Regions from separate parts of the Paenibacillus sp. GD4 genome, predicted to be linked through region 3. Evidence: riboswitches for the same ligand, from Rfam matches in the RefSeq annotation. Region 3 holds a riboswitch; each other region holds the start of a gene.
The links. Region 3 has a riboswitch for cyclic di-GMP ahead of RAC89_RS03800 (sensor domain-containing protein). Riboswitches for the same ligand answer to the same signal wherever they lie in the genome.
Positions count from the first base shown of each region.

Region 1: linked by a shared signal. The riboswitch ahead of RAC89_RS20620 (PAS domain-containing sensor histidine kinase) and the one ahead of RAC89_RS03800 (sensor domain-containing protein) in region 3 are both predicted to bind cyclic di-GMP.
Region 2: linked by a shared signal. The riboswitch ahead of RAC89_RS20785 (C40 family peptidase) and the one ahead of RAC89_RS03800 (sensor domain-containing protein) in region 3 are both predicted to bind cyclic di-GMP.

Region 1 is NZ_JAVCYK010000001.1:4,350,727-4,354,006, reverse strand. Features, by position in the region: gene RAC89_RS20630 (Fur family transcriptional regulator) at 1-382, opposite strand, end outside; gene RAC89_RS20635 (winged helix-turn-helix domain-containing protein) at 1-8, opposite strand, end outside; gene RAC89_RS20625 (hypothetical protein) at 533-988, opposite strand; cyclic di-GMP riboswitch class I at 1,196-1,280, shown strand; gene RAC89_RS20620 (PAS domain-containing sensor histidine kinase) at 1,381-3,280, shown strand, end outside.
Region 2 is NZ_JAVCYK010000001.1:4,386,254-4,389,533, reverse strand. Features, by position in the region: gene RAC89_RS20790 (LLM class flavin-dependent oxidoreductase) at 1-525, opposite strand, end outside; gene RAC89_RS20785 (C40 family peptidase) at 806-1,747, opposite strand; cyclic di-GMP riboswitch class I at 1,850-1,938, opposite strand; gene RAC89_RS20780 (PASTA domain-containing protein) at 2,224-3,280, shown strand, end outside.
Region 3 is NZ_JAVCYK010000001.1:804,508-807,787, reverse strand. Features, by position in the region: gene RAC89_RS03805 (UDPGP type 1 family protein) at 1-966, opposite strand, end outside; cyclic di-GMP riboswitch class I at 1,128-1,214, shown strand; gene RAC89_RS03800 (sensor domain-containing protein) at 1,301-3,280, shown strand, end outside.

The DNA.
Region 1 (3,280 bases), 3.5 Mb from region 3:
GGCTGCATGCTGCACACACCCCCTTGAATAAAAAGTGCTCTCCCGTCATCCTATATCCGGTCTCCGCAGCGATGGCGGCAAGCCATTCCCGCGGCGCCTCCGTCAGCACCTCATCCACTCTTCCGCAGGAGGTGCACTGAATATGCTGATGATCCTCCATTCTGGCATCATACCTGCTGGCATCGCCGTCCAGCTTCAGCTCACGAACATATCCTTCTTCCGTGAGGAACCGTAAGGAATTATATACAGTCGCGTAGGCAACTTGGAAACCGCGGGTTTTTAAGCGCTCAATGATATCGGCGGCGGTCGGATGGTCGTGGGAATCTGAAATGATGTCCAGAATCATTTTACGCTGTGTAGTAAGAAGACCTTTGCGCGTCATACGGACTCCCCTTTCATTTATTTATACTTAGTTTAAATTTAACTCTAAATGAAGAGGAAGTCAACAGGGTCTTGGAACAAAAAAAGGATTCAGCAGCTCCCTGCACTACCGGCAAGAAACCAACTGAATCCTACGAAACAACCTAAATAATCAACTTGCGCTCGCCAGTAGCCGCTTGCACTCCTCCTCCAAATATCCGAAATCCTTCAAATCCCGTAAGCCTTGAAGGATAGTCATCTTATCATCGCCCGATAGCTCCAGCAGCTCGTCCAAATCAATCTTGGGATGCTTCTCCATAAAGACAAGCAAGCCTTTCGCTGCCCAGCTAAGCCGACTATCACGAAAATCGCCGACAATTTCACGGAATACCTTATGCGGCAAAATCCCCCGTTCTACAAGATTTTGGAGTGCCTGCGTCGTCTCCCTCGAGCTCATCCTGCCAAGGCTCGCAATTTCTTTCATATCGGGTATGGAAGCGGTGGCTTCCTGTATAAAGGTGCTTAGTACGATACAAACCATTTGCTCGTAAATGTCCAAGCCCGGTACCTGCATAATTTCGGAAACAGAAAATTGGCGTGTTCCGCCGGAATGCGCGATCGAATTCAAAGTCCCGGTCCCTCCCATTGGATCATGTTTTCCTTTCCATTGTAAGCGATTCATATGACCGAATTTTGTTCAAATCATGTTCATCTTTTTAAAAATATGAGACCATAGCAAAGGAAATCCATATTATTCCATAAATGACACAAAACCAAGAAACAAATGATTGCAATATTACAACATATTGCTATAATTAGTTGTGAAATCATTACTACAGGAAAAAGGCAAACTTATCGAAAGGTAAGGACGCAAAGCCTCAAGCCTAAAGAGCGACCTCTACGGCGGTTGGGTTGCCAAAGTAATCATATTCCTTTCGTGAATATGCTTGCCTTTTCATGCCCAGGCAAGCTTTTTGGCGTTTCCAGGCTTTGCTTACCAGCTGAGGTGATCCTAATAACATGAACGGTCTCATACACAAAATTTATGATTTCTTGAATCAACTTGGAGACGCTACCATGATCACCGACGTCCATGCCGTTGTCATTAAGGTGAACCCTGCATTTACCCGACTCTACGGCTGGGAGGAGCATGAGATCATTGGGCGAAGAATGCCCATGGTGCCCGAGCGGCATTGGGCCGATACGGAGCTTGTTCATCAATCCCTATTAACCAACGGACAGTTCAACGAGTACGAAACGGTGATGCAGGACAAGCGAGGAACCCTTTTTCCCGTCTCGGTCAATTTATCCGTGCTGCGAGACCCGCAAGGAAAAATCTCAGGCTTCATCTGTATTACCAAAGACTTAAGCGAGAGAGCCCGCATACCCCGAGATCTCGAATTAACAAGGGATGACCTTTGTCTCATGACGGAGCATATGACGGATAGCATACTGGTGCTCGATTTGCGAGGCAATTTCACGTACATCTCCCCAGCCTTAAGCCGAGCCATGGGGGTTTCTTCCGACCAGTCGATTCATGTAAAAGAAATCGTTGATCCCGATGAATATGGGCAAGTGATGGAATGCTATGAAAACATCCTCCGCGACAATAAGCCGCATTCCACCGAAATTCGCATGAAGCATGGCGAAGATTGGCTTGTTTATGATGCGAAGGGCTCGCCTATTCTGGAAGCAACGGGAGAAATCAAGTCCGTTATTTTCATATGCCGGGATATAACGGATCGCAAGAAAGCCGAGCTGGCTTTGCAGGAAGCGGAGGAAAAATATCGCAGCCTTGTGGAGGAGGCATTGGTAGGCGTTTATATGTATCAGGATGAGCGCTTCGTTTACATCAATCCCCGACTGGCCGAGATGTTCGGTTATTCGGTAGCCGAAATGAACCGAATCCATCCCTTGAGCTTATTTGCAGAAAAGTACCGGCCGCTTCTTAGAGAGCAATTGAATAATATAAGCGCCAAGCGCACCAAGGACCTGAATCTGCAAGCGGAAGGCGTCAAAAGGGACGGCTCCGCCATCTTCTTCGAAATGAGCGGGAAAGGAACTTTATATAACGGCAAACCTGCGGCCATAGGTACCGTGCTGGATATATCAGAGAGAAGGCGGGCCGAGAATGCCATACGGGAAAGCGATCGAAGATACCGGAAGCTTCTCGATCTGTCTCCCGAACCGATTCTCGTGCACAGCGGCGGCATCATCGTTTATGTGAACGAAGCGTGCCTCCGGCTGCTCCAAGCCAATCAGCGCTCCGATTTGATCGGTACGCATTTATTTCAATTTTTGCAAGATGAGGATACGCACAAGGCCATGCAACGGCTCGAAACCGCCTTAAGCCTAAAAAGCACTCCGGGTTACATGGAATATCGGCTTGTCTCGCTCGACGGTCAAGAAAGAGAAGTCGAATCTTCAAGTACGATGATCGATGTGGTGCTTGGCATTCCGGTCATTCAGACCGTGCTTAGGGATATTACCGAGCGTAAAAAAACAGAAGAGCTTATTCGCCGTTCAGATAAGCTGTCGGCACTCGGACAAATGGCCGCGGGCATTGCGCACGAAATTCGCAATCCGCTCACTTCTCTGAAGGGTTTCGTCCAGCTGCTTCGTTCCCAGTCCTCGGGGCATCCGGAATATTACGAGATCATGCTCTCCGAGCTGGACCGGATCAATGAAATTGTGACCGAGTTTATGAAAATCGCCAAGCCGCAAACGGCACATTTTGAAAAGAAAAACCTTGTGGAAACCTTGGAGCATATCGTTGCCCTTATGAATTCACAGGCTATTTTACATAATACCGAAATCATCATGTACTCGGAGGGTACGGTCCCTCTCATTTACTGTGATGAGAACCAGTTGAAGCAGGTCTTTATTAATATTTTGAAAAATGCCATTGAAGCCATGCCCC
Region 2 (3,280 bases), 3.6 Mb from region 3:
TTGGAACTGTACGCGTTCCGCTCCTCCATAGGTAGAATTCGACGCTAGGAAGCTATCCGAGCTTTTCTTCGATTGCGTCCAAACCTCCTTCACAATGTGAAGAAATTCCCTTGTTCGTTCGTAGCGGGCATCATGATCGTGGGCCAGAGGATCTCCGGTAGCGATAAGATCCTGCGGCGAGCCGCCCGTCACCACATTCACCAATGCCCGGCCTCCCGATATATAATCGAGTGAAGCAGCCATGCGAGCCGCCAGGACGGGCGCGATGAGTCCCGGACGGAATGCGACAAGCGGCTTAAGCTTCCGGGTATGGGCAGCGATGGCGGAGCCGACTACCCAAGAATCGATGCAAGAGCCCCCGGTGGGGATGAGTGCGAAAGTAAAGCCTGCTTCCTCCGCCGTCTTCGCTACTTGAATCATGTACTCTGCGGTAGATTCCCTTTCCGGCTTCACCCCGATATATTTGCCGTCGCCTGTCGTCGGTATGAACCAGCCGAACTCCACTTGCTGAGACTTGTTTGTCATAACATTTCACTCTCCTTTACATGTTTGAACGGATTCCCAACGATCAACTCAGAAGGGATAAAAAAAGGAGACTCCTCTTACCTGCTCCTTCAATAGGATGCAAGATAAGCGAAGCCTCCGGTGAACCGGTAGACACATATTAACTATAATTCCAATGTGTTTACTGTGTTTTATTGTGCTCAGTATAGTTCAGTATCCCATGCAGTGTCAATATCTTTTTTCTAACTTCGCATAAAAAGGAAATAGCGAGATCCCGAAGGACCCCGCTAAACGATATCCATTAGTTGGTTGCACTCCCGCCGAATAGGAACCGATATTCCCAGTGACGTCCAGCGATCGAATCGGTCCGAACCCCGCCGGATTCAGGTGAGTAGGTATGAAGCATCATTCCGTCGCCCAAGTAGATCGCTACGTGAGTAATCGTCTCGGCAGTTTTGTCAATGCCGCTGTAATCGGATGCGCTTGAGCCGTTATAGGACATGAAGAACATCAGATCACCACGCTTCAGCTGCCGCCAATCGGAAGTAACGGCGCCCTGCTTTACGTAATCGCCCTGGGCCCGGGAATCTCCCGGCACAACCGTCCGGGTAGCATCCCAAAAGGCTTGCTGCACCAAATCGGAGCAATCGAACGTCGCCGTATCGAACCGCTCCGAACCGAACTCATAGGGTGTCCCGGTGTAAGCGGAAGCCGCTTGTATGATACTTTCAATTCGCTCCTGAAGAGGCAGCACAACGGCCGTTACCGAGAAATTTGCTGTAATATACTTGCTGCTGCTGCTGAGGTAGCCGACCACGCCGTTTTTATCCTTTGCCTTATACCAGCTGTCATTGATTTTCTCCAGAACGAGAACCTCCTCGCCTGTAGACAGCATCCGGATTTTGGACGCTTCGGTGGAAGGACCGGTCCGGAAATTGACCCCATAAATAATTTTTGCATTGCTGATCAACGTTATGTACTTCGAGCTGGAGCTGACATAGCCCATAGTCCCCTGCTGATCCTGAATCCGGTACCAATAGGGATTTACCACATCAAGAACGGTAACGACCTCTCCTGTCTTCAAATAACGCATGACCTGGCTTGAGGTGCTCGGCTGGTCCCGGAAGCTTACGCCGGCTACGGCTTGTGCCTTAGTGGGAACCGTTTCCTCCGCTTGTACAGCGGAACCTAAGGAAAGTACAATAAAGAGTAAGACCAATAAGGATGCAAGCTGCTTCTTCATGCTGTGATAACCTCCGTGTCTTTGGGTTTGGAATGGAAAAGAAAAGAACCCTCTCCTTACCAGCCGTTGAAGAAAGAGGGTTATCCCGGGTTCCCTAGATCCTTCGGCAGCTGGCGAGCATGGTTGAACGATCAACCGAAGCCCCTGTAGCTTTGCGTCACCGGCTTTCGCCGGCTTTGCCATTATCGTGAGAGGTTAACTTAAATCATTTCGTGACTCTATTATAGTTTGAGTGGGTACCGATCGAAAATAGTCGAAACGATGCATCATTTCCCATGGGAAAACAAGGCTTGAAGCCCTATTGACCCCTTGTAATATAATGGAAATATAATATAGTTCACAGCTTAGAGCGGTTCAACGCTCACAGCCTCACCCGATAATTGCAAAATGTTTAAAATTGTTTCACAAAGATTCCGTAAAAATCGCCCGTTGCTTCGAATAGTATGAAAAGAAACTATCCACGGGAGGTCTACACTATGGAGAAACGATGGACTCGTTACGAGCTGCAGGAGCCCTTGATTGCGCTGCATAACGGGCATCTGTACAAGGGACGGGACCTCGCGCTGAGCCGCCAGGTTCTCGTGTTCATCGTCAAGCTTAGCGGCAGCTACCCGGCACAGGAGTATATAGAGGAATTGGGCAAAGGCGGGCATACGGCCTGGCCTTCCCTGCTGCATGTTCTGGATGCGGAGGTTACCGCTGAGCAGGTATCCATCATTCTGCCCTACGAGAAGGGAGAACCGCTGATCCGGTTGATCGAGCATCATACACTTTCCTTCGAGCAGATCGTCAAGCTGCTGGTCGAGCTGGGACACGACCTTCAGGACGTGCTGGAGCGGCGCCCGTTGGATTTTTCCTTACGGGCGGAAAATTTATGGCTCCGGCATGACGGCAAATTGAACATCATTCACTCATGGGATAAGGGAACGGCAAAGGAGCGCCCCGCGAAGGAGCTTTGCCGATTGTTTTTCCAGCTGGTTACCAGATCCTCCCATGTCCCGGAGAACCCCGAACCTTTCCGGGTTCGCCTTGCCGCGGCATTGGCGGAGCTCGGAGTACAGGAATCGGCCCGGAGCATTCTGGTCCAGGCGGCCCAGCGCACCATGCAGGAGCAAACCTCGCTGGCCGCCTGGATACGCAGTCTCCAGGACGCCTTGTCCGGCACAGGTGACCCGGAGGTCGCGTCAGTAGAAGAAACGGAAGAATACGAAGAAGAGGAACCCGTCAGGAAGAGGGGCTGGAGCTCCTTTTTCGGTAAAAAAATGTGGATCGGCCTTACGGCCGGCGTGATCGGACTTGTCGTTTTTATCGGCGTATTTGCTTTACTGTTCGAGACCGTAGGGAAAATGCTTGCTTCAGACGAGAGAAAGCCCGCCGTCACGCAAGCTACGCCACCGGTTCAGGAGAACCCGGTGCAAGAACAGCCGAAGCCCGCTCCCGAGCCGAAGCCTGCCCCTCCGGCCGGAGACGGACCGGTTCAGGTGCCCGCCCTTAAGGGGCTTAGCAAGGAAGAGGCGGAGAAGCTGGCGCTTT
Region 3 (3,280 bases):
CTGGAACAGGTGAATGGATAAATTCCCAAGCCCGTATAAATACTTTCCGTCGGCATCGCGCTGCTGAGTCAAGAAGAAGGGAACTTCCGTATATTCCAGTACAGCCGGCCGCCCCTCCCGCTTGCAAAGAATGCCGACCTTTTCTTCGGGAGAGACCTTGTAAGCCGCCTTGGTGGCGATAGGATGGCTATAATGAGCCGCAACACCGACGAAACGCGGGTCGGCTATCTTAATGATGGCATTGTCTATGTTGTAATAAAACAGCCATTCAACGCCTCGTTTCTTGAGCTCCTGAAGGATCCCGGAACGTTCCAAAGCAAGGAAGGCTTCCCCGTTGCCGCTCGGGGACAGATTCAGCCGGTCCTTCTCGGCGAGCAGTACTTTCCCTTGTTCATCCAAAGCAGGAAGCTCACCCTGTATAAAAAAGAACAGGTCCTTCGGGGAGTAGCCGAAATACCGGTGATTTTCAAAAAAACGCACCGTCTCCTCATGGTTATCCGGGCTGGTCATGATACACCATGGAATCGGGCAGCCGGCCCGTGCTGCCAAATTCAGAAGACGTTCCGCCTGAAGCTGAAATAGGGACTTGCCGGAAGGCAGACCGATGCTGAAGGTGCCTTTCGGTCCCGGATGTCCCAGACGGCTTCCTTGCCCTCCTGCAGCCACGATGGCGGCAACCTTGCCCATCCGCAGCTTGCTCCAGCCAAGCTCCTCGAAGTACCGCTTCTCTTCAGGAGAATAAGTATCCCAAGGATAAGCTTCCATTGGGGAAAGCTCTCCCGGAACGGAAGCTTCCTTCCCCAGGGCTTCCTTTGTCAATCGCTGAAGCCGTGCCCAATCCATGCTTTCGATCTGGTCCAGCAGCATTTTGCGGGAGCCGTCAGACAACTCGTGATAAAACCGCAGGATGTGTTCTTGATCCCTCATAAGAAGCTCATGATAAAGTAAATCGTATCTTGAGTTCATGCGGCAAACCTCCGATAAAGTAAGATAAGGATTATTTTACAGTAATTTAATGAAATGTCATCACCTTCTGCAAGCATGAAAAAAACATTCTTTCTTGTCAATTGGTGTAAAACATATTACAATAGTCCTAGATCAAAAGTCTCCTAAAATTAAATGACACCAACCGATAACGGCAAACCATTCGAAAGGATGGGACGCAAAGCCACAGGCCTAAAGAACGCGTGTTCCACGGCAGCTGGGTTACCGAAGAAGGTAAGGTATTCTCATTTTGAAGCCGCTTCCTGCTTTCGGGGAGCGGTTTTTTCATCATGTCAAGCCAAGGTGGGAAACAATAATGTATCAACGTTACATCTTTACAGTCTTGCTCAGCAGCCTGCTGCTTCTAATTCCGATTCTGCATTTTGCTGATGTTTTTCCTTCAAATCATGTACAGCTGGTTTTTGAGCTTGCGGTTGGAGTGACTGGGGCGGCAGTTGTCATTCGGCTTAGCAAGCGAACAGCAATCATAGAAGAGCATACGCAGCGCTACCAATCGCTGTTCCTACATAATTCGGATGCTGTCTTTATGATGGATTTAAACGGCAGGTTTACGAGTGCCAATAAGGCATGCGAGGTGATTTCCGGTTACTCGTTACATGAATTTCTCAAGTTGACCTATCATCAACTCATTTTACCGGAAGATCTTGAACAGGGAATGACTTATTTCAACGCCAGTCTGCAAGGAGAAAAGTCAACCTACCAGCTGTCGATTCTCAGTAAAACAGGTGTCAGGGTGGAGCTCAGCGTTCGCAATGTGCCTATTTATGTTCATGGCAGGCTTGTAGGCGTTTACGGGATTGCACGAGATATATCCGAGACCGTGAACCTGCAGAAGGAGCGCGATGAGGTTCAGCTCTATTACCAATCACTTTACCGAAACAGTCCGGACGCCATCTTCGCTATCAACCTGAAAGGTCAATTTATCAGCTTCAATCCGGCGGCGGAAGTGATTACCGGTTACAGCAGCAGCGAGATGCTCGGACAATCCTTTCTAACCTTGCTTAAACGGCAGGATGGGTCTGTAATGGAAGAAGCCTTCCGCGAGCTGAGAACGGGCTCTCCTTGTTCCGAGGAAGTCAAGATTGTTCATAAGACGGGAAGAGACGTAACCGTTCAGGTTGTGGCTGTTCCGCTGCAAATCGATAACGTGCTTGCCGGCATGATCGGTATCGGCAAGGATGTTACCGCATATAAGCAGTCATTGGAACGCATCGAATATATGGCCTATTATGATTCCTTGACGGGGCTGCCTAACCGCAGCCGGTTCATTGAAGCTACGGATCAAATGATTATATCTGCGGAAAGCAAGTCTGAGAAAGTAGCGGTGTTTTTTATCGATTTGGACCGGTTTAAGGGGATTAATGACTCTCTCGGTCATCAAGCGGGCGATTTCTTCCTGCAGGAGACGGCCAAAAGACTAAGGGAATCCATTCCGGGATCCGGCATCATCTCACGGTTCGGCGGAGACGAATTTACAGTTGCCCTTCCGGTAACCGATTCGCAAGAGGCAAGTCAAATCGCCGAGCGCATTCGGGAGAACATATCGGAGCCGTATCGCTTTTTGCGGAAATCGTATTATTTGTCTCCAAGCATTGGCATCAGCTTATTCCCGGAGAACGGCGAGCAGACCGTTTCCTTGATCCAGCATGCCGACACGGCGATGTTCTATGTCAAGCAGCAAGGGAGAAATCACTACGAATTTTATAAATCCGAGTATCACACAAAGCTTAGCAAAAAATTACAGATTGAGCAGCTGATGCGCGAAGCATTGCAAAAAGAGGAGTTTGAGCTTCATTACCAGCCGATCGTTCATGCGGCAACCCAGGAGATCGAAGGAGTGGAATGCTTGCTTCGCTGGCACAGCCCCGAGCTGGGGCCTATGTCTCCTTCGGAATTCATTCCGATTGCCGAGGAGTCCGATTTGATAGCGGAGCTGGGTGAATGGGTGCTGCGCAAAGCTTGTCGTCAAGCCAAGCGGTGGCAGCTTATGGGACTGGAGCCGATGAGGATCTCCGTCAACCTATCGATCCGACAGTTTGAGCAGGCGGATTTAATCGATAAGGTGGCCGGAATTTTGAAGGAAACGGGACTGGAGCCGAGATGGCTGGAGCTTGAAATTACGGAATCGATGACTATGGATATCTCGAAGGCTATGACGGTTCTGCAGAAGCTGAAGCTGCTTGGCGTCGCTGTTTCCGTCGATGATTTCGGCACGGGGTATAGCTCGCTTAACTATATTAAGAAGCTTTCGATCGACCGGCTCAAGATTGATCAA